DNA from 2 places in the Synechococcus sp. CCY9201 genome. Region 2 is predicted to be linked to the other one. Evidence: riboswitches for the same ligand, from Rfam matches in the RefSeq annotation. Region 2 holds a riboswitch; the other holds the start of a gene.

Region 1 (15,666 bases), on a different contig from region 2:
CTGGTGTTCACCAGCACCGCCGCTGATGACCCGATCATCGATGCGGAGCGACTGAAGCGGCTGAACCGCCGATCCAGCCTGATGCTGGTGGACATCGGTGTCCCCCGCAACATCGCCTCCGATGCCTGCGACCTGGCTGGTGTCGAGGCTTTTGATGTGGACGACCTCCAGGAAGTGGTGGCCCGCAACCAGGAGGCCCGTCGAGAGATCGCCGTCGAAGCCGAAGGCCTGCTGGAGGAGGAGGCAAGGCTGTTTCTGGAATGGTGGGATGGCCTCGAAGCCGTGCCCGTGGTGAACCGGCTGCGGATCCAGCTGGAGGACATCCGCGAGCAGGAACTTCAGAAAGCCCTGAGCCGCATGGGCCCGGATCTCTCGGCAAGGGAGCGCAAGGTGGTGGAGGCGCTCAGCAAGGGAATCATCAACAAGATCCTCCACACTCCCGTGACCAACCTGCGGGCCCCCCAGCCGCGTCAACAACGCCACACGGCGATGAAGGTGCTGCAGGATCTGTTCGAGCTGGTCGACGGCAGCAACGAGACCTGATCTGGTGATCTGGGACAGGCATCGAAGTGCTGCGGAGACTCGCCTGACAGCAGGTCACTCAAGTACGGTCGACCAAGACGACGAACATTGAGAGGCGCTGATTCATGAAGCGAGTTCTGGCAATTATTCTCGGCGGAGGAGCCGGAACTCGCCTGTACCCTCTCACCAAGATGCGGGCCAAGCCTGCTGTTCCTCTGGCTGGTAAATACCGTCTGATCGACATCCCGATCAGCAACTGCATCAACTCGGAGATCAACAAGATCTACGTGTTGACCCAGTTCAACAGTGCCTCGCTCAATCGTCACCTCACGATGAGCTACAACCTCTCGGCTGGCTTCGGGCAGGGTTTTGTCGAGGTGTTGGCTGCTCAGCAGACCCCAGACAGCCCCAGCTGGTTTGAGGGCACGGCCGATGCGGTGCGCAAATACCAGTGGCTGTTCCAGGAATGGGACGTGGATCACTACCTGATTCTGTCCGGTGACCAGCTCTACCGGATGGATTACAGCAAGTTTGTCCAGCACCACATTGATACCGGTGCCGATCTGTCTGTCGGGGCTCTGCCGGTCAATCCGGCAGACGCCGAAAGTTTCGGCCTGATGCGCACCAATTCAGCCGGGCAGATTCAGGAATTCCGCGAGAAGCCCAAGGGAGAGGCTCTTGAGGCGATGCGAGTGGACACCCGCAGCCTTGGGCTCTCCGAAGAGGAAGCCGCGAAACGGCCCCATCTGGCGTCGATGGGCATCTACGTGTTCAGCCGGGACACACTGTTTGATCTGCTGGCATCCCATCCCAAGTCCACGGATTTCGGCAAGGAGATCATTCCGGCTTCCCTGGAGCGGGGCGACAATCTGCAGAGTTTTCTATTTGATGACTACTGGGAAGACATCGGAACGATCGGTGCCTTCTACGAAGCCAACCTTGCGCTGACCGATCAACCTAATCCTGCCTTTTCGTTCTACGACGAAAAGTTTCCCATCTATACACGCCCTCGCTATCTACCCCCCAGCAAGCTTTGGGATGCTCAGGTCACGCAATCGATCATCGGGGAAGGGTCGATGCTGAAAGCCTGCAGCATTCACCACTGCGTCCTCGGGGTTCGTACCCGGGTGGAAAACGAGGTGGTTCTTCAGGACACCCTGGTGATGGGATCGGATTATTTTGAATCGAGTGAAGAACGGCTGGTGCTTCGGGAACGTGGCGGGCTGCCGATCGGTATCGGCAAGGGCACCACGATCAAGCGGGCAATCATCGACAAGAATGTGCGGATCGGCTCCAATGTGGCGATCGTGAATAAGGATCAAGTGGAGGAAGCCGATCGTCCTGAGCTCAATTTCTATATTCGCAATGGCATTGTGGTGGTTGTGAAGAACGGCACGATTCCCGATGGCATGGTGATCTGATCACCGTCCAGCCTGTATCGCTCTGCGGCTCAGGCGACCAGTCGCCCAAGCCAGGAATCGCTGACATCCCAGCCCAATCCTGTGACAAGCCTGACCATTGGGCCTGAGCCTGGCCACACTTGAGGTCTACGGTTTTTCGACCGGATCCTCAATTTCGAATTCATGAGTAAGGCGCATTTCGGCCTCATCGGTCTCGGCGTGATGGGAGAGAACCTGGTGCTCAACGCCGAGCGCAATGGCTTCTCCAGCGTCGTCTACAACCGCACCACCGCCAAGACCGACGAATTTCTGGCCGGCCGCGGTGCCGGCAAGGACATCGTGGGCGCCGCCACCCTCGAAGAGTTTGTGGCGGCCCTGGAGCGGCCGCGCCGCATCCTGATGATGGTCAAGGCGGGGGCACCGATCGACGCGATGATCGCCCAGCTTTCACCGCTGCTTGAGGAAGGCGACCTGCTGATTGATGGCGGAAATTCCCTCTACACCGACACAGAACGCCGGGTGGCGGAACTCGAGAGCAAGAGTTTCGGCTACATCGGCATGGGTGTGAGCGGTGGCGCCAAGGGCGCGCTTGAGGGTCCCAGCATGATGCCGGGGGGCACCCGCGCCGCCTACGACGCCATCGAGTCCCTGGTACGCAAGATGGCCGCCAAGGTTGAAGACGGCCCCTGTGTGACCTACATCGGGCCCGGCGGTGCCGGCCACTTCGTCAAGACCGTCCACAACGGCATTGAATACGGGATCGAGCAGATTCTGGCCGAGGCCTACGACCTGATGAAGCGGGTGGCCGGCCTCAATGGCGATGCCATGGCCGACGTGCTTGGCCTGTGGAACAGCATGGAGGAGCTCGCTTCCTTCCTGGTCGAGATCACCGAAGTCTGCCTGCGCACCAAGGATCCCGAGAGCGGAGCCGATCTGGTGGAGTTCATCGTCGATGCGGCCGGCCAGAAGGGCACCGGCCTCTGGACGGTGGAGAGCGCCCTGCAGATGGGGGTGCCGGTTCCCACCATCTACGCGGCTCTCAATGCCCGTGTGCTGAGTTCCCTGAGGCCGGAGCGCCTGGCGGCCGAATCCGTGCTGGCGGCACCGGCACCCCACAGCTTTGATCTGGGCGAACCGGCCTCGGGGATGGAGCCCCTCAGGGATGCCTGCATCCTGGCCTGCATCGTGAGCTACGGCCAGGGCATGGCTCTGCTGCAGGCGGCCTCAACAATCCACGACTACCAGCTCGATTTCTCGGCCATCGGCCAGATCTGGAAGGGAGGCTGCATTATTCGGGCCCGCCTGCTCCAGCGGATTCAGGATGCCTATGCCACTGATCCAAACCTGCCCAACCTGATGCTCGATCCCTGGTTCGCCGACCAGGTGAACCGCCGCCTGCCGGGCCTGCGCCAGGTGGTGGCCGGCGCCGCCCTGGCGGGCATTCCGGTGCCCTGCCTGAGCAGCAGCCTCGACTACATCGACAGCTATCGCACCGGCCGCCTGCCCCAGAACCTGGTGCAGGCCATGCGCGACTGCTTCGGCTCCCATACCTACGAGCGCACGGATCGCCCGGGGAGTTTCCACACCGAGTGGCTCGATTGAAGACAAACCAACCGACGGCAACACAGCCATCGGCAACACAACGGAACGCCACGCACCGGAGCTGGAGCTGCCTGCCATGACCACCTACCGCCTTGTCGTTACCTCCTCAGCTGACGACCTCGCCCGTCGTGTTGCCGAGACGATCGCCTCTCGCCTCGATCTGGCACTGGCCGAACGCGACCGCGCCCTGATCGCCCTGGCGGGTGGCGAAACACCTCGGGCGGCTTACACCCTGCTGGGACAGGAACACCTGCCCTGGGAGCGGGTGGATGTGCTGCTCGGCGATGAGCGGATGGTGCCCCCGGATGCTGCGGCCAGCAATGCGCGCATGCTGCGGGAAACCTTGTTGGAGAGTGGACCCGGTCACGGCGCCCGCTTCCACCCGGTTCCCACCGAGGTCGGCTCGGCTGAGGCCTGCGCTGAGGCCTACACCGCCCTGCTGGCTCAACTCAGCCCTGGTGCCATCCCCATCTTTGATGTGGTGCTGCTGGGCCTGGGCGATGACGGCCACACCGCCTCCCTGTTTCCTGGGACGGCAGCCTGCCTGGAGCGGGTCAAGCCGGTCACGATCGGCGAAGGCAAAGGGCTGCCGCGCCTCAGCCTTTCAGCCCCGGTGCTCTCGGCGGCACGGCAGGTGATCTTTCTGGTGAGCGGCGCCACTAAGGCGGAGGCCCTGCGGCGCTTGCTGGATCCCCAGGAATCTGTGGAACGCACCCCAGCCCGGCTGGTGAGTCCGGCCACTGAGGTGCTGATCCTGGCCGATGCCGCTGCCGCCGGCACGGCGACTGCCTGAGAGGCGCCAGGATTGGCTGAAGCCAGTTCTGGTTCCTTCGTCATGGCGTCTTCCGGCCCCTCCACCGAAAAGCCCGCGTCGCTCACCCTGGTGGCCGGCGATGGCTTCAGCGGCTGGCATGCCCTCAACGACACCGTGATGGGGGGCCAGAGCCGCGGCAGCACTCAGGCGGGCAGCGGTGGGCTGGTGTTCGATGGCGAGGTGATCGAAGCGGGCGGTGGCTTCATCAGCTGCCGCTCCCCCGTGTTCGGCCCGCCGCTCGATCTGTCGGCCTACGCGGCCTTTGAACTGGATCTCAGGGCCGATGGCCGCCGCTACAAGCTGGCGGTTGCCTGCGCCGATGGCCTGGGTGGCATGACGGAGCTGATCCCCGGTGGTCTGCGCTGGGTCGCGGAGTTCGCCACCCAACCCGCCGGTGAGCTCAGCCGGATCAGGATTGCCTTTGCTGATCTGCGGCCATCGGTACGGGCCAGACCCCTGGGGCTGCCCCTGCGCTTCGATCCCAGCCGGATCACGCGCCTGCAGCTGCTCCATTCCCGATTCGCCGATGATGGCGGCTCCAACAGTGGCTTCCGTGCCGGGCCGATCCACCTGGTGATTGAAGCGATCCGGGCCGTGGCCTGAGGCGATGGCCACCGATCTGTCCCAACTGGTGGCTGCCGCCGCCGACCTCTGCCGCAAGCCCCTGCGCCATGCCGTGCTGCTCGATCGCGAGGCTGATCAGGTAGCTGGTCCGCCGCACGACGACCTGGGCGACTGCTGCCTGCGCCTGGAGGCACGGGCGATCGATGGGGAACGTCGGCCAGACGATGACCTGGATCTGGAGCTCTACCGCAGTGGTGGAACCCTGAACCTCACTCTGGCCTGGCGCCACGACCCGGATCGACCGATGCTCTGGCATGGCAACCATCCGGTCTGGATGGATGGGGTCACCGGTCTGCGTTGTGAGAGGCCCGCCGACGGCGCAGGGCTTGAGGCCCTGGCCCGGCGGTTGCGAGCCCTGCTGGGCTCAAAGGCAGACCCTCAGGCTTGAACTCTCGGAGCTGAGCGCAAGGGTCAGACCGGATCGGTCACAGCCCCGAGGCTGCTGCTGCTGACCAGCCGGGCGTACTTGCCCAGCACACCCGTGCGGTAACGAGGTTCAGGCCTGACCCAGGCGGCACGGCGCCGCTGCAGTTCGGCCTCATCCACGTTGAGCTGCAGCAGCAGCTGCCTTGCATCCACGGTGATGCTGTCGCCCTCCTCCACCAGAGCGATCGTGCCTCCCACGGCGGCCTCTGGGGCGACGTGACCCACCACGAGGCCGTAGGAGCCACCGGAGAAGCGGCCGTCCGTGATCAGGGCCACCGATTCGCCCAGACCCTGACCGATGATCGCGGCGGTGGGGCTGAGCATCTCGCGCATGCCGGGACCGCCAACGGGGCCCTCGTAACGGACCACCACCACATCGCCGGGTTGAATCTGGCCATCGAGGATGGCGGCCAAGGCGGCTTCCTCACTTTCGTAGACCCGGGCCGGGCCAGTGATCACCGGGGTCTTCACTCCTGAGATCTTGGCCACCGCACCCTCCTGAGCCAGGTTTCCCTTGAGGATGGCCAGGTGTCCCTTCGCATAGAGAGGGTTGGAGAGGGGACGGATCACGTCCTGATCGGCGGGGGGCTGGCTGGGAACGTCGGCCAGCACCTCCCGCAGGGTCTTGCCTTCGATCGTGCGGCAATCGCCATGCAGCAGGCCGGCATCCAGCAGCAGCTTCATCACCTGGGGAATGCCTCCGGCCTGGTGCAGATTCACCGTGACGTAGCGGCCGCTGGGTTTGAGATCGCAGATCACCGGCACCCGCTGGCGGATCTGCTCGAAATCATCGATCGAGAGTTCCACGCCGGCCGTGCGGGCGATTGCCAGCAGGTGCAGCACTGAATTGGTGGAACCGCCCACCGCCATGATCACACTGATCGCATTCTCAAAGGCCTCGCGGGTGAGCAGGTCGCGCGGGCGGATGTTGTTGGCGATCGCCTCCACCAGCACCTCGGCTGATCGGGCCGCACTCTCGGCTTTCTCCGGATCTTCGGCCGCCATGGTGGAGCTGTAGGGAAGGCTCAGCCCCATCGCCTCAAAGGCGGAGCTCATCGTGTTGGCGGTGAACATGCCGCCGCAGCTTCCAGCACCCGGGCAGGCGTTCTTCTCGATCGCCACCAGTTCCTCTTCGGCGATGCGTCCGCCGGAGAACTGACCCACCGCCTCAAACGCACTCACCACGGTGAGATCGCAGGGGCCGAGCTTGCCGGGCTTGATGGTGCCGCCATACACAAAGATGGCCGGAATGTTCATGCGGGCCATGGCCAGCATGGCGCCTGGCATGTTCTTGTCGCAGCCACCGATCGCCAGCAGCCCGTCCATGCTCTGGGCGTTGCAGGCGGTTTCGATCGAATCGGCGATCACCTCCCGGCTGACCAGGGAATATTTCATCCCCTCGGTACCCATCGAGATGCCATCGCTCACCGTGATCGTGCCGAAGGTCTGGGGCATGGCCCCGGCGGCATGGGCAGCCTGCTCGGCGCAACGGGTGAGATCGTTCAGCCCCAGATTGCAGGGCGTGATCGTGCTGTAGCCGTTGGCGATGCCGATGATCGGTTTGTTGAAGTCGCCGTCTCCAAAACCAACGGCCCGCAACATGGCCCGGTTGGGTGAACGCTGGATGCCCTGGGTGATGGCAGCGGAGCGGAGCATGGCGGGCGAGCGGAACTGGCTGTGAGAGCAACCTACCGATCCGGCTCAGCTGTCTCCGTTGGAGGCCCGATTCACAGCACGATTACCGTTGGTGGTGAGGCTTTCGAGCTGTCGCCGCACATCTTCAATGGCCTGGTTGAGCTGCTGCACCTTGTCGTGCAACTGGGCCTCGCTGGGGCTGCCATCGGCTGGTCTGGAGGTCAGGCCCTCATCCGAAGATCCGCTGTCCCCGGCTCCAGCGCCCTGCAGGCGTGAGAGGCGCAGCAGTCGCTCCTGCCGCAGTCGCTGGCGGCGGCGATCCGCTTGATTGAGCAGCCACCAGCCCAGTCCTGCCGCCCCCAGTGCCGCACCGGCGAAGGCGCTGAGCACCAGACTGCTTCTGCCATAGCCAGGGTTGCCGCCTGCATCCGGACCCGAGGAACGGCGAGAGGTGGACATGGGCTCTTCCGGTACGGGAGCGACGAACCTGAGCCTAGGCAGCAGCCCCGAGACTGCCGAACAAGCGAAGGACAACGTCGCCGATTCCCGGTGAGAGCCTGCCGGCCGGATCCAGCTCAGCGTCGATGCAGGCGCAATAGACGGTGAGATCCGGGAAAGCTTCAGCGATGGCACTCAGACCGGGACGGGCCGCCAGGGTTGAGATCACCCGCAGCCGCTGGCCCTCCACGCCCCGCTGCTGCAGGCGCTGCAGCACGGCGATCAGGTCGCGCCCATCGCCGATTTCCGGGGCGTAGACCAGCACCCCCACCCGGGAAGCGATCACCGCGGGCAGGGCGTCGAGTGCCCAGAACAGATCGCCGGAGCCGGTGGGTTGCACCGCCACATGGGCCACCGTGGCGACGGGCAGCACGGTCTGGCCTCCCTGCCAGAGCCCCAGCCCGCCCCGCAGCATCGGCACCACCAGCACCGGCACCGAGGCATCCACCACCGTGCCTTCGGTCGAGGCCAGGTCGGTCTGGACGGTCACCCGCTGATGGGGCAACCAGTCGCGCAGGGCTTCGTAGGTGAGCCAGCGTCCCAGCTCGGCCATGCCGGTGGCAAAGAGGGCGGGCGGGGTCTGGGCATCGCGCAGCAACGTGAGCCAGTGGCCGATCAGGGGATGGGGTGGCACCACCACCCGCAGGGACATGCTCATGAACAGGAGGCCGTTGCCAGGGGTGCTCGCGCTGGCGAACCCCTTGGCATAACTTGAAGGGCCACCGTACCCGCGCCGTGATGCTCCGCCATTGTCTGCGGTTCCTGGCCCGTTGTGGCGGCTGGATGCTCAGCAGGAAGGCCCCACTCGCTCTGCTGCTGAGCACGTTCGTGCTGCTCGCCGGACCCGCCTGGCTCGGCGGAGCCCTTCCAGCTGGGGCGATCACGGCGCCGGAGCTGCGCGGCCAACGGTCCGTCCAGGACCTGCAACCGGACATGCACGGCCGCGACCTGAAGCAGCAGGAATTTCTCAAGGCCGAGCTGCAGGGCTACGACCTCAGCGACACCGATCTGCGGGGTGCCGTGTTCAATTCCAGCAACCTGCGCGGCGCCAATCTGCAGGGGGCCGACCTGGGCGATGTGGTGGCCTACGCCAGTCGGTTTGATGGTGCCGATCTGCGGGACGCCCGGCTGCGCAACGCCATGCTGATGCAGAGCCGCTTCCGCGATGCCGAGATCAGCGGCGCCGATTTCAGCGATGCGGTGCTCGATCTGACCGAACAGAAGGCCCTCTGCAAGCGAGCCAGCGGCTCCAATCCAGTCACAGGCGTCAGCACAGCCGAAAGCCTGGGTTGCCGCTGAGCAAACCAAGCCGAGGCCAGTCGAGCTATGGCCAACCAGACCGAAGCCGACCAAGCCCAGGTGAGACGAATCCCATGATGCGTTGGATTGCCATGGCGACCGCTGCAAAGCCCGCTGCTTGTCTGACCGCATAGATTCGAGCTCCGGTTTCGGAGGGGAACAGCCTCCGGAGGTAACGGGGAAAGTCCGGTGAAAATCCGGCGCTGTCCCGCAGCTGTGATGGCTCCAGTCCTGGAGCCCAGCCAGAACGCCCACCGGTTGCTCTCTCGATCCCGGCGCGGACCGGACCCCTGCATGTCTTTCCCTGGTTCCCAGGAGGGCTCCGGCCCCCTCTGGCTTCGCACGCCACAGCCCCCGGAATCTGTTGCCCCAGTCCGACGTCTTCGCTCCAGTCTCCTGCCGCTCTGTGGCCTGCCGATCCTTCTCCTGGCTGGTCTGTTGCTGTCGGGGCCGGCACAGGCGCACCATGCCATGGAGCTGATGGGGCTGAAGCCCACGCCGATCCATGGACTGATCAGCGGCCTGGCCCATCCGCTTCTGGGTCCCGACCATCTGCTCTTCCTGCTTGCCCTGTCGCTGGTGGGGCTGCAGCAGCGTGCCACCTGGATGGTGGCCCTGCTGGCCACCGGTCTGGGTGGCAGTGCTCTGGGGCTGGCCTTGCCCAACCTGCCCGGAGCCGAAGCAGCCGTGGCGTTCACCCTCACCCTGGTGGGCCTGGTTCTGCTCGACAGGCTGCCCCGATGGGTTCTGGTGCCTGCCTTTGCCTTGCATGGCTACGTGCTGAGTGATGCCGTTCTGGGTTGGACGGCCGGTCCGACCGGCAGCTATCTGATCGGCCTGATGCTCAGTCAGATGGCTCTGCTGCTGGTGTCGCTCTGGGCGATGCGCCGTGCCGCTGCCAGCCTCACCCCGACCCGCCAGCGCCTGATGGCGGCCGGGCTGATCGGCTGCGGTGGCGCCTGGGCCTGGTCGAGCCTGGTGGGCTGAACCCAACCATGGCCCCCTTGAATTCCCGCCTTCCAGTCACGGTGGTGACCGGCTTTCTTGGCGCCGGCAAGACCACCCTGCTGCGCCATCTGCTTCTGAACAGCGGTCAGCGTCTCGCCGTTCTCGTTAACGAATTCGGTGATGTGGGCATCGATGGATCGCTGCTTCGCGATTGCGGCTTCTGCCCGGAAGAGGAAGCCGAAGGCCGGTTGGTGGAACTGACCAACGGCTGCCTCTGCTGCACCGTGCAGGACGACTTCCTGCCCACCATGACGCGGCTGCTGGAGCGCTCGGACCAGCTCGACGGCATCGTCGTCGAAACCAGTGGCCTCGCCCTGCCGGCTCCGTTGGTGGATGCCTTCCGCTGGCCTGAGATCCGCACCCGCACGCGGGTCCATGCCGTGGTCACCGTGGTGGATGGTGAAGCGCTGGCGGCTGGCCATGTGGTGGCGGATCCGGCTGTGCTGGAGGCGCAACGCCTGGCGGATCCGAGCCTGGATCACGCCACGGCGATCGAGGACCTGTTCGAAGACCAGCTCGAGGCGGCGGATCTGGTGCTGATCAGCCGAGCCGATCGCATCAGCCCAGACGATCTCGATCGCCTGCGCCAGCAGCTCCATCCACGCCTGCGCAGCGCCACGGCCGTTCTGCCGATGCAGCGGGGTGACATCAGCCCGGAGCTGGTGCTGCAGCTCCGCCGGCCAGACGAGGCTGACGCTCATCAGCACGGCGAGCACCTCGACGACGACCACGACCACCATCCCGACGACCACGATCAACACCACGACCACGCCCACGTGGCGATGGGATCGGCGGTGTTGCGCCTGGCCGGCGACTGGTCGCGTCAGCAGGTGGAGCCAGCCATCGCTGAGCTGATCCAGCGCCAGGGGCTGATCCGGCTCAAGGGTTGGTTGTGGCAGCAGGGCCGTCCACGCCCCCTGCAGATTCAGGCCGTGGGTCCGCGTCTGGAGTGCTGGTACGAAACCGCCCCCTCCAGCCAGCTGGCCGGCGAGCCTGGGCTTGAACTGGTGGCCCTGGGGCTGGGTCTCGACGCGGAGGCCTGCAAGGTCTGCCTGCTCGATGCACTCGACTCTGCCCCTGCACCTTGACGGTGATTCAGTCGAGGGGGATATCACCTCGGGCGCAGAGTCCATCCCAGCAGAGGGAAGCATCCGCGCTCCAGGTGCTCTCCACCTCGCGCCAGCCTCCAGCGGCCTGGTCCTGGCGCATGCGCACGCTGCCGGATCCGTCGTGCTGGAAGTCGTAGCGGCGCTCACCCACCTGCAGCTGCCAGCGCTCACCGATGCTCATCACCGTCATCGCGCAGGGTTGCCAGGGCCCATCGGCCAGGCGGCAATCAAGACTCACGATCGGAGAGCTGGAGCTTGATTCCGGATCGGAGCCGCCAGGATCCGCCTGGGCCGGCAGTGCAGCGATCGGTCCAAGCAACAGCGCCAGCATCACCACCGGTTGCCACAGATCCAGCGATGGAGACACGGGCAGCACGGCGGGGCAGCTGGTACCCCTTCAAGCTGACTACCGCGGCTGTCAAGGGGGCGATGGGCTGCCAAGATTTAACAAATCTCCGACAGCCCCGGTGCCCCTCTACAGCGCTCGCGTTCAGGTGTCCCTGCGCCCCTCGGTGCTCGATCCGGCCGGCGAAGCCACCCGGGCCGCCGCTGCCCGCCTGGGGGTCGATGGAGTGACGCGGTTGCGGATCGGCAAGGCGATCGAACTGGAGCTGGAGGCGCCGGACCGCGCCACGGCGCAGGCCCAGGCTGAACTGCTCAGCGATCGGCTGCTGGCCAACCCGGTGATCGAGAACTGGACCCTCGACCTGCAGGAGCTCGGTTGATCCAGGCGGCTCCAAAGCGCTTCGGACCAGGCTCGGCTTCACCCACTCGCAGTACCCGCACCCCACTTCCCCCTCATGACCATCGGCATCGTGGTGTTCCCCGGTTCCAACTGCGACCGGGATGTGCGCTGGGCCATGGAGGGCTGCCTGGGTCGCTCCACCCGTTTCCTCTGGCATGAGGAGCGCGATCTCGCCGGGCTGGAGGCGGTGGTGCTGCCCGGAGGCTTCAGCTATGGCGACTACCTGCGCTGCGGCGCCATCGCCCGGTTCGCGCCGGTGCTGCAGGAGGTGCTCGCCTTCGCGGAGCGGGGCGGACCGGTGCTGGGCATCTGCAATGGCTTTCAGGTGTTGACGGAACTGGGCCTGCTGCCTGGGGCGCTCACCCGCAACGAGAAGCTGCACTTCCTCTGTGAACCCAGCCGCCTGGAGGTGCAACCGGGTCACTGCCGCTGGCTCGGCGGCTATGGAGCCGGTGAGAGCATCACCCTGCCGATTGCCCACGGTGAAGGTCGTTATCAGGTGGAACCCGAGCGGTTGAAGCAGCTGGAGGATCAGGGCTGCGTGGTGTTGCGCTATGCCGACAACCCCAACGGCTCCGTGGGCAACGTGGCCGGCCTTACGAATGCCGGTGGCAATGTGCTTGGTCTGATGCCCCACCCGGAACGGGCCTGCGATCCCGTCACCGGCGGCATGGATGGACGGCGCCTGCTGGAGGCGGTGGGCTCCTGAGCCAGCCCGTCTGCAGATGACGTTGCACCGCCGTTCCTTTCTGGCTGCGCTGGCGGGAGCTGGTGGTGTGGGGATGGCGGCGGCGGTCCGAGCGGCAGGGGTTGGCCCAGCAGATGCCCTTTCCCAAGGACCCGCCGGGCAGGCACCGGCCCTGCCCATGCCACCGCCCCTGACGGCCGGCAGCCGGCTGGTGGCGATCGCACCCGGCACCTGGTGGGAGGATCCCGAATCGGAACAGACCAGCCTGGAAGCGCGAATCGCGAGCGCCGGCTGGGAGCTGCTGGTGCCGCCAGCGACCCGTCAGCGCTGGCACTGGTTCTCGGGTACAGACCGCCAACGCTGCCTGGCCTGGGAGCAGGCGATCGGTGACCAACGGGCGGAGGGCGTACTGGCCGTCACAGCCGGCTGGGGCAGTGCCCGGCTGCTCGAGAGTGGCTGGCAACCGCCGCCTCGGCCGATCTGGCTGATGGGCTTCTCCGATGCCAGCGCCTTGCTGCTGGCCCAGTGCGCGGCTGGTCTGGGCGGCGCGATCCATGGGGGCCTGCACGGCGACGCCGGCCAATGGCAGCGGCTGGTGCACCTGCTACGGCGCCAGCCGGTCGACCCCCTCCAGGGACAGGGCTGGCGCAGCGGCATCACGGAAGGGCCCCTGGTGGTGACCAACCTCACGGTGGCGACGCATCTGATCGGCACCGCTTGGTTGCCGGATCTGCGGGGGCGGATTGTGGTCTTTGAGGATGTGGGTGAGGCCCCCTACCGGGTGGATCGGATGCTCACCCAATGGAGGAGCGCCGGGCTGCTGGCAGGGGTGGCCGGCATCGGACTGGGCCGCTTCCAGTGGACGCCAGACGACGTGATGCCTGGCGATCTCTCGATGGAGGAGGTGCTGCGGGAGCGCCTCGGTGATCTGGGCATCCCCCTGGTGGGTCGATTGCCCGTGGGGCATGGCAGGCCGAATCTGGCCCTCCCACTGGGCCATCGGGCCCGACTGGAGGGCGGCGCCGGAACCCTGGCGCTGCTGTGAAGCAGCGCTGCGGCGCCAGGTCTGGACGCCAGGCATGAAAAAGGGCCCTCACGGGCCCAGAACCTTGAAACCAAACGACAAGTAGCTGATGCAATCAGCAATGGGAAAAAGTTCAGCTGCCTCCAGGACAGAAGCTGCCTGCTCTGTTGGGATCAGCCCAACCTGAACGTTTCAATCTGATCGGCTGAGTTGCGATCAGTTCACTGCCGCAAAGAAGTCCTTGCTCTTGACGGGATCCGGATTCATGGTCTTATCGCCAGGGGTCCAGTTAGCGGGGCATACTTCATCCGGATTGTTGCGGATGTGCTGGAAGGCCTGCAGCAGGCGCAGGGTTTCATCGACGCTGCGGCCCACGGGCAGGTTGTTGATCGTGCTTTGCATGATCACACCATCGGGATCGATGATGAACAGACCCCGCAGGGCCACGCCGGCCTCTTCATCCAGCACCTCGTAGGCGCGGGCGATGTCCTTTTTGAGGTCGGCCACCAGGGGGTAGGCGATATCGCCGATGCCGCCGCTCTTGCGCTCGGTCTGAATCCAGGCCAGGTGGCTGAACTGACTGTCGACCGAAACACCCAGAACTTCGCAGTTGCGGCTGGAGAATTCGCCGTAACTATCAGAGAAGGCGGTGATCTCCGTGGGGCACACGAAGGTGAAGTCGAGCGGGTAGAAGAAGAGCACCACGTACTTGCCGCGGTACTGGGACAAGGTGACCTCCTGGAACTCCTGGTCGATCACGGCGGTGGCTGTGAAATCAGGAGCGGGCAGACCGACGAGCCGGGACATGGCGGAAGCGAAGTGGGTATCAGAAGGATTGAAAGTCCAGCTGGCAGAAGCGAACAGACTCGAAGCGCGGTCCCAAAATCCCGACCTCGAGCCTGTCCCAATGCGAAGTCGTATCGGCTTCCAGTTGGACTTCAACAATTTATCACGGATCTCGCGTGCCTCGGCGAAGCAGGGCCTAGCGGCGCCGCCATAGGCTGGTGCTACAAGACGCGATGACCCCATGGGCTGGGATCCCCTGATCCTCCGTAAATTCAGCACCACCGGTCATTTCCGGCTGCTGAACCAGCTGCGCAGCGAACTGCAGGCCCATCCCCTGGAGCGGCAGGTGGAGACCGATCCCGCCGCTGGAGCCGGACGGGGCAAAGCCGTGATCCGCACGGTGGCCGTCCGTCGGGGCGGTCAGAGCCAGGGCCGAATCCGTCGCCCCCAGGCCCGTATGGACAGTGGTGGCGCAAGCCTGACCTCCTCAGATGCCGGGCAGTCCTTCCGTGATCGGCTCAACGCCATTGAAATGCGCTGATGGGCCGGCAGGTTCTGCTTGGTCGCCAGGATCTGAAATGAGTTGTTTGCGGTTCCTGTACGGTCACATCACGATTCTGAGACCGCTGGCCTGCCAACGAAAGTCTTGAATTTGCCGTCTGCTTGCCTGGTAGATTGTTAATCATTCAGCAGGTCAAAGATGGCTTTCTGCAGATCCTTCGACTGCTCCAGCTGGTCAAACACCCAGGCCATTGCCGTGGCAGGTTTCTCAAAACCAAGCTCTTTGCAGAGCTTCTGAATGATGACAGAGTGATCCTCATAAAGCGAAAGATCACTGACATTCCGCACGCTGAGGTGGCTACCAACAAACTGCCGCGAGCTGGATTGAACCGGGGAGAGGTCTGACGAATTCATGGCCATCATGAAGGATTTCCTAATTTAGATCAGCTCTCGCAACCAATGCCAAGCCTTTCAGTCGCGTGAAGGCCGCATTCAGCAGACTCAGCGAGGAAGCAGACACTCCAGCTCCCGAAGGCGGTGTTCCAAGGCCTCGATCTTTTCCAGGTAGGTGAGGGCAAGGGCCATGCCGGGGGGGTTGAGGCCAAACGTATTGCGCAGGTCTGCGGCACGACGCGCCTGGTGAATCGTGCAGGAATGAAAGCTCCAGCCCGACGCACTCACTCTGGTTTCGAACACACCGAACTGCACCAACTCCACCACTTCCCCATGCTCCAGGCCTGAGGCCGCCAGTAACTCCTCCAGCTCGACTCGGCTTTCGCTCTCCACCGGAATCAACAGGTCATCAGCCATGGGTCGTAGCTCCAGGGAATGAGGTGCGCGGGTTGAAGGAGGTGGCAGCAGCCAGCTCACGATAGAGCTCCCGTTCGCGGTCGTCGATCTGCTTCGGCATCACGATCTGCAGCACGCAATAGAGATCGCCCGCCCCCTCCTTGCGCTTTGGCAGCCCCTTGCCGGTCAGGCGAAG
Region 2 (15,666 bases):
CAGGCATCGGTTCCGCTCTCCCATTGAGGCCTGAGCCCAGTCTGGGGCAGCTGCATCCTTGGTCAGCAGGGGCGATCCTGCTGGTGTGGCTGGATACGGGGCACCAGCTCAATCCGCCACGCTCGCCGTGCCCAACCCCTGCATCTCCAGCGCGGACCGGACCTCTCGATGACCCAGACCTTCTCGGCCAGAACCCTGGCCCTGTTCGGCGGTGCCGCAGCCCTGGCGCTGCTGCTCGATCAACCCGCTCAGGCCCATGGCATCGCCCACGGCGGCATCGCTGCGGGCTTCCTGCACCCCATCAGCGGCGCCGATCACCTGCTGCTGCTGATCGGTGTAGGAGCCGCCGCCTCCTGCATCTCCGCCCAGCTGTTGCTCTGGGCCCTGGCTGGTGCGGTGGGCGGCGCCGTATTCGGGGCGATGGGCGGCACGTTGCCGGGCCAGGAGTTCCTGGCAGCCCTGGCGATCAGCGCCGTGGCAGTGCTGGTGCTGCGATGCCTCCGCTCGCAGCAGAGCCCCCAGTTGGGTGCCTGCGCCGCCCTGGTGGCCTCAGCGGTGGCTGTTCACGCCATGCTCCACGGCCTGGAGGCCCCGGTCGACGCGTCTGCCGCTCTCTGGTGGCTGGGGGCCTTTGCAGGTTCGGTGCTGGTGAGCGGCGGCAGCGTCCTGCTGTTGCGGCGCCTGCCCCTGGCCTGGACCCGAGGGGTGGCCCTGCTGCTCGCGCTCTGCGGTGGGGTGGCAGCCCTGGGGCCAATCGGGTTGCTGATGCGCTGAGCCGGAAGCGGGGAGGCTTCGCCCGATGGGGGGAAGAGAATCACCACCATCCCCCCGATCCCCCTCGCCGCTGGTCGCGCCCACAACGCCACTGCAGATCCGGCCCTGCGAGCCGGCCCACTGGCTGGCAATGTCGGTGCTGCTGGAGCCGGTCTTCCGCTCTGGAGACACCTTCCCCCATGACCCGGCGATCGACCTGAGGCCACATTCCGTGGTGGCCGGGCACCGCCGCAGGCAGGGCATCGGCAGCCACCTCTGCCAGCCCTCGCATCAGGCGGCCCGGCGGCTGGGCCTCCGGGCGATGCGGTTCAGCCTGGTGGTGAGCACCCTGCCGGGGGCATTCCGCCACCAGCGACTCGGGTACGTGGATGCCCCGATGATGGTTCAGCAGCTGGTGGAGGAGCCGCGGCCGTGAGGGTGGTGCCGCTGCGGCTGCAGCCCGGAGACGACTTGCGCGCTGCCTTGGAAGCCTGGATGGGTGAGCAGGAGACGAAGGCGGGCTGTGTGATCAGCGCCATCGGCAGCCTGACGGTGGCGCAGCTGCGCTTCGCGGGAGCGTCCGAAGCCACGACGATCCGCTGCGATCTGGAGATCCTCAGCCTGGCCGGCACGCTCTCAAGCGATGGCGCCCACCTGCACATCACGCTCGCTGATTGCAGCGGAGCGGTGATCGGCGGTCACCTCTGCGTTGGCTCGCTGGTGCGCACCACCGCGGAGGTGGTGCTGGGGCTCCTGCCGGAGTGGGACTTTCGGCGGGAACTGGATCCGGCCACCGGCCACGCTGAGCTGCAGGTCATTCTTCGGAGTTCGGACTGAGGGGCGGCAGCCGCCGCTCCACCTGCAGGAAGACGAGCCAGGCCACGCCGGCGCTGATGCCGCCGGTCCAGTCGTTGCGCAGCAGTTCCACGATCGACACCGTGCTGGCACCGATGCGCAGGCCACGCAGCAGAAAGCGGCCCAGCTTCTCCATGTTCACCGCCATGGGCTGGAGCCAACGCAGAGGTGATTCAGTTTGGGGGAAGGGGAGGGGTCATGGACAATCCTGCCTCTCGCTGCACCCTGAGTCGGAACGAATCAAGGTGCAGAACGCTTCACTGTCTGCCTACACCTGCGGCAATGTCCCAGCAGCATTTGGCTTCGGGCAGGGCGCCAGGGGCGGAGCGAGTCCGTGAAGGTTCACAGACCCACACACCAACAACACCAACCCGTGGCCGATCCGCTTCCGTCCTGGTCGCTCACAATGCCGTCCGCCTCTGGCATCCCTTCTGAGGGTGCAGAGCCAAGGCCGAGGCCCGTGACCAAGGCCACCGGGCCCACGGAGCGGATCAAACCCGAGCTTGAGGCCTACCACAAACAGCAGCACTGAGATCCCGATGCTGGAGAGCAACTTGAGCTCCCTGCCTCCTGAGGCCCCCCAATCCAACACCGCTGGCCCCACCAGGATCCCGGTGAGGATGTAGCCAATCATCCAATGATTTGCGGCTGGCGCAGCTTCAAGGCCAGCACACCGATCACACCGGCAATCACCAGGATCGTGGCCAGCTCGTGAAACACGGTGCTGAAGGTCCTGCGGGGAATCAGCTCTGGGGCCCATTGGTTGTGGGGCTCAGTGACGTCACCATCCAACCCCTCTGATGTGTTGAGCGGGCTCAGGCGCTGGGAAATGCGCTAGGGCTTGATCCCAAGCACTCAGCCGCCCCATGCAGCCCTTGCCCGCACCAGCCCACGCCCGGCCAGCAGCCGATGTGGTGGCGGCCTTGCAGAGCGATGGCAGCTCCGGCCTGAGCGAGGCGGAAGCCAAGCGGCGGCTGCATGCCCATGGCACCAATACGCTCACGATCCGCGGCGGCAAGCCTGGCTGGCTGAAGTTCTTACTCCAGTTCAACAACCCCCTGTTGATCACCCTGCTGGTGGTAGGGGCGGTGAAGGCGCTGCTGGGATACCCCCGCGATGCCCTGGTGATCTGGAGCGTCACGGTGATCAATGCCGTGATCGGCTTCGTGCAGGAGAGCAGGGCCGAGAACGCCATCGCCGCCCTGGCGCGATCGGTGCGCACCGAGGTGGAGGTGGTGCGCGGTGGCACGCGCCAGCGCCTGGCCTCGGAGCAGCTGGTGCCGGGCGATCTGGTGCAGCTGGAGGCTGGGGCGCGGGTGCCGGCCGACCTGCGGTTGCTGGAGGGGCGCCACCTGCAGACCGATGAATCGGCCCTCACCGGGGAATCGCTGCCGGTGCACAAGGGCACCACCGCCGTCGAGGCGTCCGCCCCCCTGGCCGAGCGCATCGGCATGGCCTATGCGGGCAGCTTCGTGACGAAGGGTCAGGGCCTGGGGCTGGTGGTGGCCACCGGGGATGACACCGAGGTGGGGAGCATCTCCAGCTCCCTGCAGGATCAGGTGGATCTCACCACCCCGCTCACCCGCAAGTTCGGCCGCTTCAGTCGCCGCTTGCTGCAGGTGATTCTGGTGCTGGCCGGGCTCACGTTTCTGGTGGGGCTGGCGCGAGGGCGCGGCGCCGATGAGATGTTCGATGGGGCCGTGGCCCTGGCGGTGGGCGCGATCCCGGAAGAGTTGCCGGCGATCGTGACGATCACCCTGGCCATCGGCGTGAATCGCATGGCCAGGCGGCAGGCCATCATCCGCAAGCTGCCGGCCGTGGAAACCCTGGGCAGCACCACCGTCATCTGCTCCGACAAGACCGGCACCCTCACCCAGAACCGGATGACGGTGCAACACCTCTACGGCGGCGGCCAACTGGTGGCGATCGAGGATCTCTGGCCTGGGAATGGCCTGTCCGGGACATCGAATGCGGCCCTGCAGGAAACCCTGCTGGCCGGCCTGCTCTGCAACGACGCCCGACCCAGCAACCGTGAGGGGCTGGTGGGCGATCCCACTGAAACGGCCCTGCTGGTGGCCGCTGATGCGGCTGGAATCGACCGCCAGGAGGCTCTGGAGCGCCATCCCCGCCGCGATGCCATTCCTTTTGCTTCCGAACATCAGTTCATGGCCACGCTGCACGGCAGCGAGCGGATCCTGCTCAAGGGCTCGGTGGAAGCCATCCTGGATCGCTGCAGCCGGCAGCTGGATGCCCAGGGCCGGCCGCAGCCGCTCGACCGAGCGGCGATCGAAGCCGCGGTGGCGGCGATGGCGACCCGGGGCGAGCGGGTGCTGGCCTTTTCGATCGCGCAGGCCGAGGTCTTCCAGCAGCAGCTGGAGCACCACCATGTGGCGGCTGATCTCGACTTTCTCGGTCTGCAGGGGATGCTCGATCCACCACGACCAGAGGCGACCCGGGCCGTGGCGGCCTGCCAGGCGGCGGGCATCACGGTGAAGATGATCACCGGCGATCATCTGGAAACCGCCCGGGCCATCGCCCGCCAGATGGGCATCGGCAGACCGTCTGATGGGGGGGCAGGTGCAGAGGCGGTCGATGGCCGCCAGCTGGCGGAACTGAGCCCCGATGCGATCGCGGAGCTGGTGGATCACGTGGATGTGTTTGCCCGGGTGGCGCCGGCCCAGAAGTTGCAGCTGGTGCAGGCCCTCCAGGCCAACGGGGAGGTGGTGGCGATGACCGGCGACGGCGTCAACGACGCGCCCGCCCTCAAGCAGGCCGACATCGGCATCGCCATGGGGCAGGGCGGCACCGAAGTGGCGCGCCAGGCCGCCGACATGCTGCTCACCGACGACAACTTCGCCACCATCGAGGCGGCGGTGGAAGAGGGCCGCACGGTGTACCTCAACCTGCGCAAGACCCTGGCCTTCGTGCTGCCGGTGAACGGCGGCGCCTCGATGACGATCCTGCTGGGAGCAGTGCTGGGTACTCCCCTGCCCGTTACGGCCCTGCAGGTGCTCTGGCTCAACATGATCTGCTCCCTCACCATGTCGATCGCCCTGGCGTTCGAGCCGGTCGCCCCCTGGCTGATGCAGCAGCCGCCCCGGCCGCCGGAGCAGCCCCTGCTCACCGGCGGCCTGATCCGCCGGGTGCTGCTGGTGTCGCTGTTCAACTGGGCGGTGATTTTCGGGCTGTTCTTCTGGAGCGAGCAGCGACTGGGGGATCTGGCCCTGTCCCGCACCATGGCGGTACAAGGACTGGTGCTGGCCCATCTGGTGTATCTGGTGAGCATCAGCCAGTTGCGCACCGCTCTGATTTCCCTGCCGCGGCTGGGCTGGCGTGCTTTCACCCGGGCACCGGCGGTGCTGCTGGGCATCAGTGGCACGGTGGCGGTGCAGTGGATCTTCAGCCAGACGGCGGAGATGAACCGCTTCTTCGGCACCGCACCCCTCAACCTGGAGCAGCTGGGAGTGTGCGCCCTGCCGATGCTGCTGATGCTGCCGGTGGCCTGGCTGGGAGAGCGGCTCGATCCCACCGATGGCAGGTGAGCGCCAACTCCCGCTCGGCCAGTGGCGGGGGGTGCATGGACACATCACTGGTGCTGCGCACCGCCCACCTCTACCGCCGCGTTTCAGCCTGGCCGATAGGGAAACAGGCGCTGGTTGCGGTTGGCGATCGCCCTGGCCCTGAGGAGATCCCTGGCCTGATCGGCGGAGAGGGGCTGCGCAAGTGGCGGCCCAGCGATCCTGGGACCATCGGCCTTCGGGGCCGCGGTGGGAAGCATGTGATCTGCAACACAATATCCATCAATTCTAGTTGATCTAAGGTTGGCGCGAACCCTGTGCCCTGAGGCGGGCTGCTGCAGCCATGAACATCGGCATCAACGGCTTCGGCCGCATCGGCCGCCTGGTGTTCCGCGCCCTCTGGGGGCGGCCCGGCATCGAGCTGGTGCACGTCAACGACAGCGGCGGCGATGCCCACACCGCCGCCCACCTGCTCGCCTTCGATTCCGTGCACGGCCGCTGGCAGCAGACGGTGCAGGGCAACACCTCGGGGTTCCTCGTGGGCGGCCGGGAGGTGCGTTACACCCAGGAGAAGGACCCCACCGCCGTTCCCTGGCGCGAAGCAGGCGTGGAGATGGTGCTGGAGTGCAGCGGCAAGATCAAGACACCGGAGACGCTGCAGCCCTATTTCGACCAGGTGGGCCTCAGACGCGTGGTGGTGGCCTGTCCCGTCAAAGGCGAAATCGCTGGTGCCGAAGCGCTCAACATCGTCTTCGGCATCAACCACCACCTCTACGACCCCACACGCCACCGGCTGATCACCGCCGCCTCCTGCACAACCAACTGCCTGGCGCCGGTGGTGAAGGTGGTGCACGAGCGCTTCGGCATCCGCCACGGCTCGATCACCACCCTGCACGATGTGACCAACACCCAGGTGGTGATAGACGGTTTCAACAGCGATCTGCGCCGCGCCCGATCCTGTCTCCAGAACCTGATCCCCACCAGCACCGGCTCGGCCCGGGCGATCGGCCTGATCTTTCCCGACCTCCAGGGCCGCCTCAACGGCCACGCCATCCGGGTGCCTTTGCTCAATGCCTCGATCACCGACGCTGTGTTCGAGCTGGAGCGCATCGCCACGGCTGAGGAGGTGAACGGCGCCTTTGAGGCCGCCGCCAACGGTCCCCTGCAGGGCATCCTCGGCTACGAGAGCCGGCCGCTGGTGTCCAGCGATTTCCTCAATGACAGCCGCAGTTCGATCGTGGATGCTCTCTCCACCCTGGTGGTGAACGGCACCCAGCTGAAGGTATACGCCTGGTACGACAACGAGTGGGGTTACAGCTGCCGCATGGCCGATCTTGCCTGCCACGTGATTGCCCGGGAGGCAGGCTGATGCGCAACCTCACCGCCCTGCAGCAGTACGGCATCGTGACGGCCAACTACTGGGCCTTCACCCTCACCGACGGTGCCCTCCGCATGCTCGTGGTGTTCCACTTCCACCAGCTGGGTTACACCACCCTGGAGATCGCCTTTCTGTTTCTGTTCTACGAATTCTTCGGCATCGTCACCAACCTCTACGGCGGCTGGCTGGGGGCCCGCTTCGGGCTGCGGCTCACCCTCTGGGCGGGCACGTTGCTGCAGGTGGGTGCCCTGCTGATGCTGATCCCGGTGGCCGACAGCTGGCCCCGCTGGTGGAGCGTGGCCTACGTGATGGTGGCCCAGGCGATCAGTGGCATCGCCAAGGACCTCAACAAGATGAGCGCCAAGAGCGCCATCAAGACGGTGGTGCCCGAGACCCCCGACGACCACAGCCGCGGCGAGACCCAGCTGTTCCAGTGGGTGGCGATCCTCACCGGCTCCAAGAACGCCCTCAAGGGGGTGGGCTTCTTCCTGGGCGGGGTGTTGCTCACCAGCATCGGTTTCAACGCCGCCGTGGGCGCCATGGCTGCCGCTCTGTTCCTGGCCTTTCTGATGACGCTGGTGCTGCCCGGAGACATCGGCCGCATGAAGGAGAAACCCGCCTTCACCGAGCTGTTCTCGAAATCCACAGGCATCAACATGCTCTCGCTGGCGCGCTTCTTCCTGTTCGGTGCCCGGGATGTGTGGTTCGTGGTGGCCCTGCCGGTGTTCCTGCAGGCCGCCCTGGGCTGGCAATACTGGGAGGTGGGCGGCTTCATGGGCCTGTGGGTGATCGGCTACGGGATCGTGCAGGGATTGGTGCCGGCCCTGCGCCGCAGCTGGGGAAAGAGCGCGCCACCCGGTGTGTCTGCGGTGCAGTTCTGGAGTGCGGTGCTCACCGCCATCCCGGGCCTGATCGCCATCAGCCTCTGGCGGCAACTGGGCAATCCCGGCATCGCCGTGGTGGTGGGACTGGCGGCATTCGGGGTGGTGTTCGCCATGAATTCCTCGATCCACAGCTACATGATTCTGGCCTACACCGAAGCCGAAGATGTGAGCCTGAATGTGGACTTCTATTACATGGCCAATGCCGCCGGCCGCCTCGTGGGCACCCTGCTCTCGGGCGCTCTGTTCCTGGTCGGCGGGCTGCAGGCCTGCCTGTGGGCTTCGTGCCTGCTGGTGGCGCTGGCCTTCCTCTCCGGCACGCGTCTGCCCGCACCACCACGTCAGCTGCAGCCGGCATGAACCCGGACCAGGAGCTGTTTTCATCCGCTGTGAGGCATCTTCGCCGGTTTTCCTGTCCACTGCTGGAAGCCCTTACCCAGGGCTTCCGCATGCGCTTCTCCATCCCTGATACGGCCGCGACGATCGCCGATCGAATTGTGCAGAAGCGCCACCATGACTGGATCGAGGCGATTTTCGCGTCGCACCGATACGTGTGCTCAGCCATTCGGCCCAGCCCAGTCGGGCTGCTGGGCCCCTCACCTGCTGCGTGATGGCCGGCATCTGAGGATCGCCTGGCCTGGCACATCCGTGGCATCACTGCCCTGGCGATCGGCTTGGTGGTGGTGGGTGCCCTGATCCGGCTGGGTGGGGTGCTCTGAACTCGCTCGATCCCCACAACAAAGCCCGCAGCCGTGATCGTTTTCAGATCAGCTGTTTTTCAGTCTCTCGCCTGCGGGGGATCTCCTTCTTTCCGGCTCCCTCCTTGGCCTGCCCAGTCGTTCTGGCGGGTGCGTGCAGATACGGGGGACCGGCCCTGCGGACACCTGCCTTGGCCCTGTCACAAGAGCCAGGCCCCGCCCAGCGGCCAGTCGTGCCGCCTCCTGCACGGCCGTGATGCAGCGCTGGGCCCGGCGTTTGGCATCGTCCTGGCCCTGGGCGCGCAGCAGGTAACCCTCCAGCGCCTCCGGGGTTTCGATCAGTGCCAGCAGGCCAGCGGGGCGTGCAGAGAGGGAGCCATCCGCAAGCAGGCGGCTCACCAGGCCGTGGGTGGTCCCACAGCTGCTCCCCTGCGGAGCCGGCTGCCAACAGATCCTGGCGAAGTACTCCCAGCAGCGATTGCTTGAGGGCATCGAGCTGGCCCGGCCGCAGCCGGCGGCTGTTGAGCAGGCCCACGGTGGTGCGGGGACCGCCCCTCGGTTTCACAGGGACATTGAACGCGGCGCCACGGCCGCCAACGGAGATCGAGCTCAACCCGCCCCTGGTGAAAGCGAAAGCCCATGGCGATCCGCGGCTGTTCTCGCGGGTGGTGCCGGAGCAGGTTTCAGGCTGCCCTGATGGTGCAGCAGTCCGCAAAGCCATGCACCCAGCGCGTAGAACCGTCGGCTCTGCAGACTCCAGAGAAGGACGGGTCCGCCTCAGAAGCAGCGTTGCGCTGTCTGGGTTGCAAAAGGTACGGGAACAGGTACTCCAGCAACCCCCCACAGCCGCAGAGAAGGCGTACTTTGAACTTGAGGGGAGGCCCGGTAGCCAACCCGACCCTCACCCTCCAACAGAGTCCGGCCAGGGATCACCCGAGCCGGTGTGCACAAAGGAGGTGCGCCAACGATGCGACACACAACAGGTGAACGTGATGGCGCGGCGCGAACGCCATCACGTAACCGCAGAGAGCCATACGCCAGTTCTGATTCCCGCGTGATGAACCCCCGGGCTGTATAACCCGAGCCGGGATCACAGCCGAGAAGGTCAAGCCCCGAGCATCTCTTCTCCCAGACGTGATCTCCTTCCCTTCCCTGCCAGGCCCCAGACAGGACATGCATGAACCACAGACACCCGATCGGCAGTTCCTGGTGTGAGGACGTGACCGCCGCAACCGGTGCTAAGGCGCCCCCCACGGGGCGCCTTCCTGTTGGGCATGGGGTCCTCACGCTTCAGCGGAGCGACAGGGCAAGTCCATGGCTCAGCGTTGCAGCCTGGAGCCCCCACAGTCCTGCCAGCTGCCGAGCAGACGAGCCAGTTCATCCTTCATGGCACTGAGCTCGGAGATCCGCTGGTCAATCGACGCCATCCTGGTCGCAATGCTGTCTTTCAGGACAGAGCAGTTGCAGACACCAGCTCGCCGGACCTCCAGGATCTTCGCCAGCTCGGGAATCGATACATCCATCGCTCGCAGCGCCCGAATGATCGTCAGCTCAGCGAGATTCTCCTGATCAAACAACCTGTATCCCGCTGCGGATCGAGCCTTGGGCTGGAGCAGTCCCTCGTCGCAGTAGAAGCGGATCGTCTTGACGGAGAGGCCTGTTCGCCTGGCCACCTCGCCGATGCGCAGGCCCGGCATGGGCACCGATGACAGCGATCCCCTCAAGGGCACAACCTGAACCCTCCAGTCCATGGAAGCTGCTCAAGCGTAGGCACCGGCAAGCGACAGCAGCCCTGCCAGCAACTGTCCACTGATCACGGATTACTGGAGACTTTCGCTAGGCTGCCGGTCCAGCAGGCGCTCTGCGCTCATCACCCGTCCCATGTCGCACCGTTTCAGTCCGTGGGGCGTGCAGGCGGCAGCCGCGATCGGAGCCAACCTCCTGTTCTCCGCCGCCGCTCTGGCCGCTCCAGCCGCAGGTTCGGGCGGCGTCCCGGCGATGTACGCCACTCAGGCAGAAGCGGAGAAAGCCGCCAAGCTGCACTTCAACTGCACGGGCGCCCACAGGATGGGCAACCAGTGGATGCCCTGTGCCGAGCACGGTGATGGCCAGGGCTCCGGGCCCTCCCACTGAGGATGAGCACTTCCATGGCCCAATGTGGGGACAAGCCCAAGCGGATCGCCTTCGGGGTAGCGCCCCTGGGCATCATCTCGATCGGCATCGTGCCGATGGGGGTGGTGAGCATCGGCGTGGTGCCGATGGGCGTCATCAGCATTGGCGTGGTGGGGATGGGTGTGCTGAACGCCTGTGTGGTGGGAATGGGCGTGCTGGTGGCGGGAGTGAATGTGATGGGGGTCTGGTGGGCAGGCCTGGAAGGCATGGGCCCGCAGCGCCTGGGGGCTCCTGCCGGTGCCCTGCATCAGCACCACCACAGCTCCGATAGCCAGTTGCCGGCCAACCTGTTGGCTTACCCCACCCGAGAGGAGGCCCTGGAGCAAGCCCGGAAACTCGGCTGCAGCGGCGTCCATGCCATGGGCTCCCTCTGGATGCCCTGCTCCCAGCACCCGCAGTAGGGGAAGTCCTCGGTGACCGTCAGCCGATTGAGGATGGAAGGCAACGGCCTGAGATCGATGACGCGAACCACCTGGCCATGGGCCTGGCTGGCCGGGGTCGCCCTGGCCCTGGTGCCGATGTCTGTCTGGGCCCATGCCGATGCACACCCCGGTGGTGGTTTCGTGGCCGGATTGCTTCACCCCATCTCGGGCCTCGATCACGTGGTGGCGATGGTGGCCGTGGGCCTCTGGGGTGCGGTGCTCGGCCCACCGGCCCTGTGGGTGCTGCCGGTGGCCTTCCCCATGGTGATGGCCCTCGGGGGGCTGCTCGGTCTACTGGGCATTCCGATTCCGGGGGTGGAGATCGGCATCGCCGTCTCGGGTCTGGTGATGGGGCTGATGGTGCTGTTCGAGCTCCGACCGCCCCTGTGGCTGGCGGCGCTGATCGTTTCCGCCTTCGCGGTGTTTCACGGCCATGCCCATGGCGCGGAACTGCCGGCCGGCAGCAACGCCCTGCTCTACAGCCTGGCCTTTGTCCTGGCGACAGGGCTGCTGCATCTGCTCGGGATCCTGCTGGGAGAAACGCGCCGCTGGCCCGGTGGTCGGCGCTTTGTGCAAGGGGCCGGTGGGGTGGTGGCGCTGGTGGGGCTGTGGTTCCTGGAGCAGGCCCTCACGTGATCGCGCTCCTCGCCCATCTCACCCCCTCCGGCTTCGGGCCCTGGGGTGATGGCATGGCGCGGCTGTTTCTGGAGCCCACCGAGCTGCTGCTGGTGATCGCCCTGGTGCTGCTGGGCGTGCAGGCCCGCCAGCCCTGCAGCGATCGCCTGCCCTTGCTGCTGCCGCTGGCCTGGCTGCTGGGGGGCCTGATCGGCCTGCGCCTGCCATCGCCCCTGCTGCTGGCCGTCGTCTGCACAGGCCTGTTGGCGGCCCTGGGCTTGCTGGTGGCCCTCGGTCTGCGGCTGCGGCAGGCGCAGCTGCTGCCCCTCGCTGCTGGCCTGGCGGGGCTGTTCGCCCTGGTGGCGGGATCGGCCCTGGCCGGTCATTCAGGAGCGCTGGCGGCCCTGCTGGGGGAGACCGTGGCGATCGCGGTGTTGAGCCTTCTGCTTGCGCAGGCTCTGGCACCGCCGCATCCGCGCTGGCTGGCGATCGGCCTGCGGGTGGGCGGCAGCTGGATCACCGCCGCCTCGTTGCTGATGTTCGGTTGGCTGGTCCGCCACCCACAGTGATGCCTCTGCAGCCAGCCGGACCCACAATGGAGATCACGGTTCCAGTGGGTCACTCCCTGGAGGCAACGAGGAAAGTCCGGTGGGGCGCAGGGTTCTCCTGAGCCGAGTCCGGCGCTGTCCCGCAGCTGTGATGGGGGCCATGGCCCTCTCAGCCAGAACGCTCGCCGTGTTGAGCCCCTTCTTCGCCGGCGCGGACCGGATTCCATCATGACCCTTTCTGCTTCTGCCCGATCTCTGGCCCTGTTTGGCGCGGCCTCAGCACTGGCATTGCTGCTGGATCAGCCCGCCCAGGCCCATGGCATCGCCCACGGCGGCATCGCCGCCGGCTTCCTGCACCCGATCAGCGGTGTCGATCACCTGCTGCTGCTGGTCGGCGTCGGGGCCGCCGCCTCCTGCATTTCTGCGCAGCTGCTGCTCTGGGCTCTGGCTGGGGCGATCGGCGGTGGTGTGTTTGGAGCGATGGGCGGCACCCTGCCGGCCCAGGAATTCCTCGCAGCCCTGGCGATTACGGCGGTGGCCGTGCTGGTGCTGCGCAGTCTCCGCTCGCAGCAGAGCCCCCAGCTGGGTGCCTGCGCCGCCCTGGTGGCCGCAGCGGTGGCGGTACACGCCATGCTGCACGGCCTGGAAGCTCCGGCCGACGGCTCCGCCCTGCTCTGGTGGCTGGGGGCCTTCAGTGGCTCAGTGCTGGTGAGCGGCGGCAGCTTCCTGGCGCTGCGGCGTCTGCCCTTGGCCTGGACCCGTGGCGTGTGCGTGCTGCTGGCTGTCTGCGGCGGGGTGGCAGCCCTGGGGCCGATCGGCTTGCTGATGCGCTGATCGGAAAGGCGGGTTGGTTCACCAGCTGGAGGAGGACGAGGATCACCATCCCCTGGATCCCACTTCCCTGGCTGCGCTCTCCTCGCCCCTGAAGATCCGCCCCTATGCGGCGGCCGACTGGCCTGGGGTGTGGGCCCTGCTGGAGCCGGTGTTCCGCGCTGGTGAAACCTTCCCCCACGACCCAGGCATCACAGAAGAAGAGGCCCAGGTGGCGTGGGTCGGGCAGAGCAAGGCGGTGATGGTGGCGGTGGATGTGGCCGGGGCCGTGCTGGGCACGTACTACCTCCGGCCCAACTCCCTGCGCCTCGGCGCCCATGTCGCCAACGCGGGCTACGTGGTGTCGGTGCACTGCCGCCGCCAGGGAATCGGCAGCCGCCTCTGCCAGCACTCCCTGCAGCTGGCTCGGCGGCTGGGGTTCCGGGCGATGCAGTTCAACCTGGTGGTGAGCACCAACAGCGCCGGCATCCGTTGCTGGCGGCGCAACGGCTTTCAGCTGGTGGGAACCCTGCCAGGGGCGTTTCGCCACAAGCAGTTGGGTTACGTCGATGCCTTGGTGATGTTCCAGGGGCTGGTCGAGGGGCCGAAGCCATGAAGGTGGTGCCTCTGCGGCACCCATTCATCTGATGGTGCCCACCTGCACATCGCCGTGGCAGACAGCAGGCGTGCGGTGATCGGCGGGCACCTCTGCGCTGGGTCGCTGGTGCGCACCACCGCCGCATGGGTCTCCGAAGCCGTCAGGCCCAGCTCGGCGCCGAGGGCCGCATCGGTGGGCGCGGGGCCTGGATCCAGGGCCAGGCGCAGCAGCACCACCAGATCCTGCGGACGCAGCACAAGCTGGGGATTGGAGGGTGAGCGGGCCAAGGCCTCAGGGGCTATGTGGCATTCGCGAATAGCGAATCAAGCGCCCCCAGGCACGCTGGGCTTCCTCGCTGTCTCAGGCTTCCGAAGCCGCCGGCGGCAACAGCCGCTCGATTGCCTCCGGTGGCACCCCTACCTGCTGGGCGATCAGCAGCACCAGTTGCTCCAGCCGATCGAGTCGTTGCTCGAAGACCTGCAGCTCTGCGGAAGCTGCCTTGGTCCCCGGCTTGCCCGCACCGGCACCGCTCTTGCTGCCCTTGGCGGCCTTGACCGGCAGGGCGCTGCGCAGGGGCGGTCCATCGGGGTGACTGAGCAGGAATTCCACCTGTTTCGACACCGGGCCCCTGCTGAGACCCTTGATACCCCGCTGTTTGCACAGCTCCCAGAGCACCTTGATCGAGAGATGCTCCAGCTCCTCCCGACTGGCAGGGGCGTCCCCTTCCAGCACCGGTGGTGGCTGGCTGGTGGCCTGGGGTGTGTCGCCCAGCTCCTGCTGCAGCCCGCGGTAGAGGCGGGCGTCAGACTGGGCCAGGTCCCGCAACGTGGCCCGCAGGGTGTCAGTGAGTTGTCCCATCAGCCTTGGCCTCCCGGACCTGCTGGGCCGCTGCGCTGTCCACGATCTCCACCTTGGCGAGTGGGGTCGGCTCCGGCGGATTCACGGGGCCGTTATGGCCATTGCCTCCAAGGCTCGGTGGGGGTAGATCCTTGGTCTTCTCGATGAACTCCTGGCGCTTCTGATCCAGTTGCACCACCCGCTCCTTGGTGTGGGTCCAGCGGTTGATGAAGCGGATCACGGCCTGCACCAGGCCACCGAGAAAGGAACCGCCTTGAAAGTTCTTGCGGCCGAGCTTGTAGCGGCCGAATTCATTGACGATGTCATCACCCGCATCTTCCAGATCTCCGGCAATCGCCGTGACGATTTCCAGCATCTGATAGATGTCGCTGCGCACGGAAGCTTCCCGGGCAGCGAGATCCAGCAAGTTCTGCCTGAGCGTGGCGGTTTCATCGCGCGCCTTGATCGAGCGGCTTCTGTACTGCCCGCGGCTGATCATCAAGCTCTTATAGGAGTTGCGCAGCTCGAGGTAGACGCTGTTGAGATCTTCCCGGCTCAGGGGCTCGGGATCAGGCGGAAAATCCGAGGTGGGGGGTAGGGAAACCATACGGCTGGCCAGTCAGGGTCAATCCTGCCTCCTGCGGCACCCAGCCCCAAAGCGAATCAGGCTGCAGAACTATGCGCATGCTGCATAATCCTGGCGTGAGGGCTTGGCAGTCCTGGGTTCTTGGGCCGGAGGCTATGGGCTGCGCCTTCCCGGAAGGTTCACAGACCCACACACCGACAACGCCAGCGCGCCCCCCGTTTCGCTGCCGCCCTGGTCGCTCCCCATGCTGTACGCCTCTGGCATCCCTTCTGTGGGACAGGGTCTCGGCCGAACCCGCGGATGGTCTTGATGACGGATGTGCGCACCTCTACTGCTTCTTCGCAGGAGAAATGATCCGAATCTCGAGAGGGGGTGGAGGCTTGAGTCGTTCCTTCGCGGAGACCTTCCGTCCCATGGCCCAGATCGACCTGCTCCTGGCCGCTGAACTGGTGGTTGTCCTGCTGCTGCTGGCAACCCTCGACCGTCCGCAGCGCAAAACCTCGTTGCCTGAGTCGCCGCTGGATGCTCCACCGCAGACGGGATGGACGCCGGAGAACGACCTCCACGCCCAGCGCATCCTGCGGCTGGAGCGCCGTCGCGGTGTGCCTCGAGCACCCCTGTCCTGAGAGTGCGGAGCGATGGGGCTACTTAGGATCGACGGATTAACGATCGTTCGTCAGGCAAGGCCGGTGATGTTCGGAGGTCAGGACCAGAAGGACGAGTTCGACTACTGGTACGGCCAGGTTCACCTCAGGAACCTCCCGCTGATTGGTGCCCAGAACCATGTCCCCACCCAGGAGTTGCGGCACGAATGCACCAACTATGACGAGCTGAGGTGGCTCAAGTCGGTTCAGGATCTCGACGAGCTGGAGCGCTGCCGTGTCATCACGATCATCAAGTATCAGTGCACCGCCAAGGTCCTGCAGCGGCGCACGGGTCTACTGAGGGAATACGCCCGCCTCTGCGAAGACAATGCTCTCGATCAGAAGAAAGAA

The links. A riboswitch is a leader RNA that binds a small molecule or an ion and turns the genes downstream of it on or off. The one in region 2 is predicted to bind cobalamin.
Region 1: linked by a shared signal. The riboswitch ahead of VB716_RS02925 (HupE/UreJ family protein) and the one ahead of VB716_RS00380 (HupE/UreJ family protein) in region 2 are both predicted to bind cobalamin.

Annotation. Positions count from the first base shown of each region.
Region 1 is NZ_JAYGIC010000028.1:101,677-117,342, forward strand. It holds gene VB716_RS02875 (glutamyl-tRNA reductase) at 1-543, shown strand, start outside; gene VB716_RS02880 (glucose-1-phosphate adenylyltransferase) at 648-1,943, shown strand; gene gndA (NADP-dependent phosphogluconate dehydrogenase) at 2,106-3,524, shown strand; gene pgl (6-phosphogluconolactonase) at 3,601-4,317, shown strand; gene VB716_RS02895 (CIA30 family protein) at 4,360-4,941, shown strand; gene VB716_RS02900 (hypothetical protein) at 4,946-5,350, shown strand; gene ilvD (dihydroxy-acid dehydratase) at 5,374-7,044, opposite strand; gene VB716_RS02910 (hypothetical protein) at 7,090-7,482, opposite strand; gene upp (uracil phosphoribosyltransferase) at 7,517-8,179, opposite strand; gene VB716_RS02920 (pentapeptide repeat-containing protein) at 8,305-8,820, shown strand; cobalamin riboswitch at 8,948-9,094, shown strand; gene VB716_RS02925 (HupE/UreJ family protein) at 9,259-9,807, shown strand; gene cobW (cobalamin biosynthesis protein CobW) at 9,816-10,916, shown strand; gene VB716_RS02935 (hypothetical protein) at 10,924-11,304, opposite strand; gene purS (phosphoribosylformylglycinamidine synthase subunit PurS) at 11,405-11,662, shown strand; gene purQ (phosphoribosylformylglycinamidine synthase subunit PurQ) at 11,738-12,391, shown strand; gene VB716_RS02950 (LD-carboxypeptidase) at 12,408-13,415, shown strand; gene VB716_RS02955 (peroxiredoxin) at 13,611-14,201, opposite strand; gene VB716_RS02960 (hypothetical protein) at 14,422-14,721, shown strand; gene VB716_RS02965 (hypothetical protein) at 14,859-15,095, opposite strand; gene VB716_RS02970 (chaperone modulator CbpM) at 15,183-15,491, opposite strand; gene VB716_RS02975 (DnaJ C-terminal domain-containing protein) at 15,484-15,666, opposite strand, start outside.
Region 2 is NZ_JAYGIC010000002.1:19,997-35,662, reverse strand. It holds gene VB716_RS00445 (HupE/UreJ family protein) at 169-774, shown strand; gene VB716_RS00440 (hypothetical protein) at 800-1,189, shown strand; gene VB716_RS00435 (PPC domain-containing DNA-binding protein) at 1,186-1,590, shown strand; gene VB716_RS00430 (hypothetical protein) at 1,568-1,756, opposite strand; gene VB716_RS17375 (cation:proton antiporter) at 1,877-2,242, opposite strand; gene VB716_RS00425 (HAD-IC family P-type ATPase) at 2,475-5,150, shown strand; gene VB716_RS00420 (ArsJ-associated glyceraldehyde-3-phosphate dehydrogenase) at 5,470-6,495, shown strand; gene arsJ (organoarsenical effux MFS transporter ArsJ) at 6,495-7,745, shown strand; gene VB716_RS00410 (hypothetical protein) at 7,742-7,996, shown strand; gene VB716_RS00405 (MerR family transcriptional regulator) at 9,403-9,780, opposite strand; gene VB716_RS00400 (DUF3721 domain-containing protein) at 9,965-10,216, shown strand; gene VB716_RS00395 (hypothetical protein) at 10,231-10,656, shown strand; gene VB716_RS00390 (HupE/UreJ family protein) at 10,714-11,313, shown strand; gene VB716_RS00385 (phosphoglycerate kinase) at 11,310-11,861, shown strand; cobalamin riboswitch at 11,881-12,045, shown strand; gene VB716_RS00380 (HupE/UreJ family protein) at 12,069-12,674, shown strand; gene VB716_RS00375 (GNAT family N-acetyltransferase) at 12,688-13,266, shown strand; gene VB716_RS00370 (hypothetical protein) at 13,212-13,535, opposite strand; gene VB716_RS00365 (hypothetical protein) at 13,609-14,106, opposite strand; gene VB716_RS00360 (hypothetical protein) at 14,090-14,692, opposite strand; gene VB716_RS00355 (hypothetical protein) at 15,052-15,297, shown strand; gene VB716_RS00350 (hypothetical protein) at 15,364-15,666, shown strand, end outside.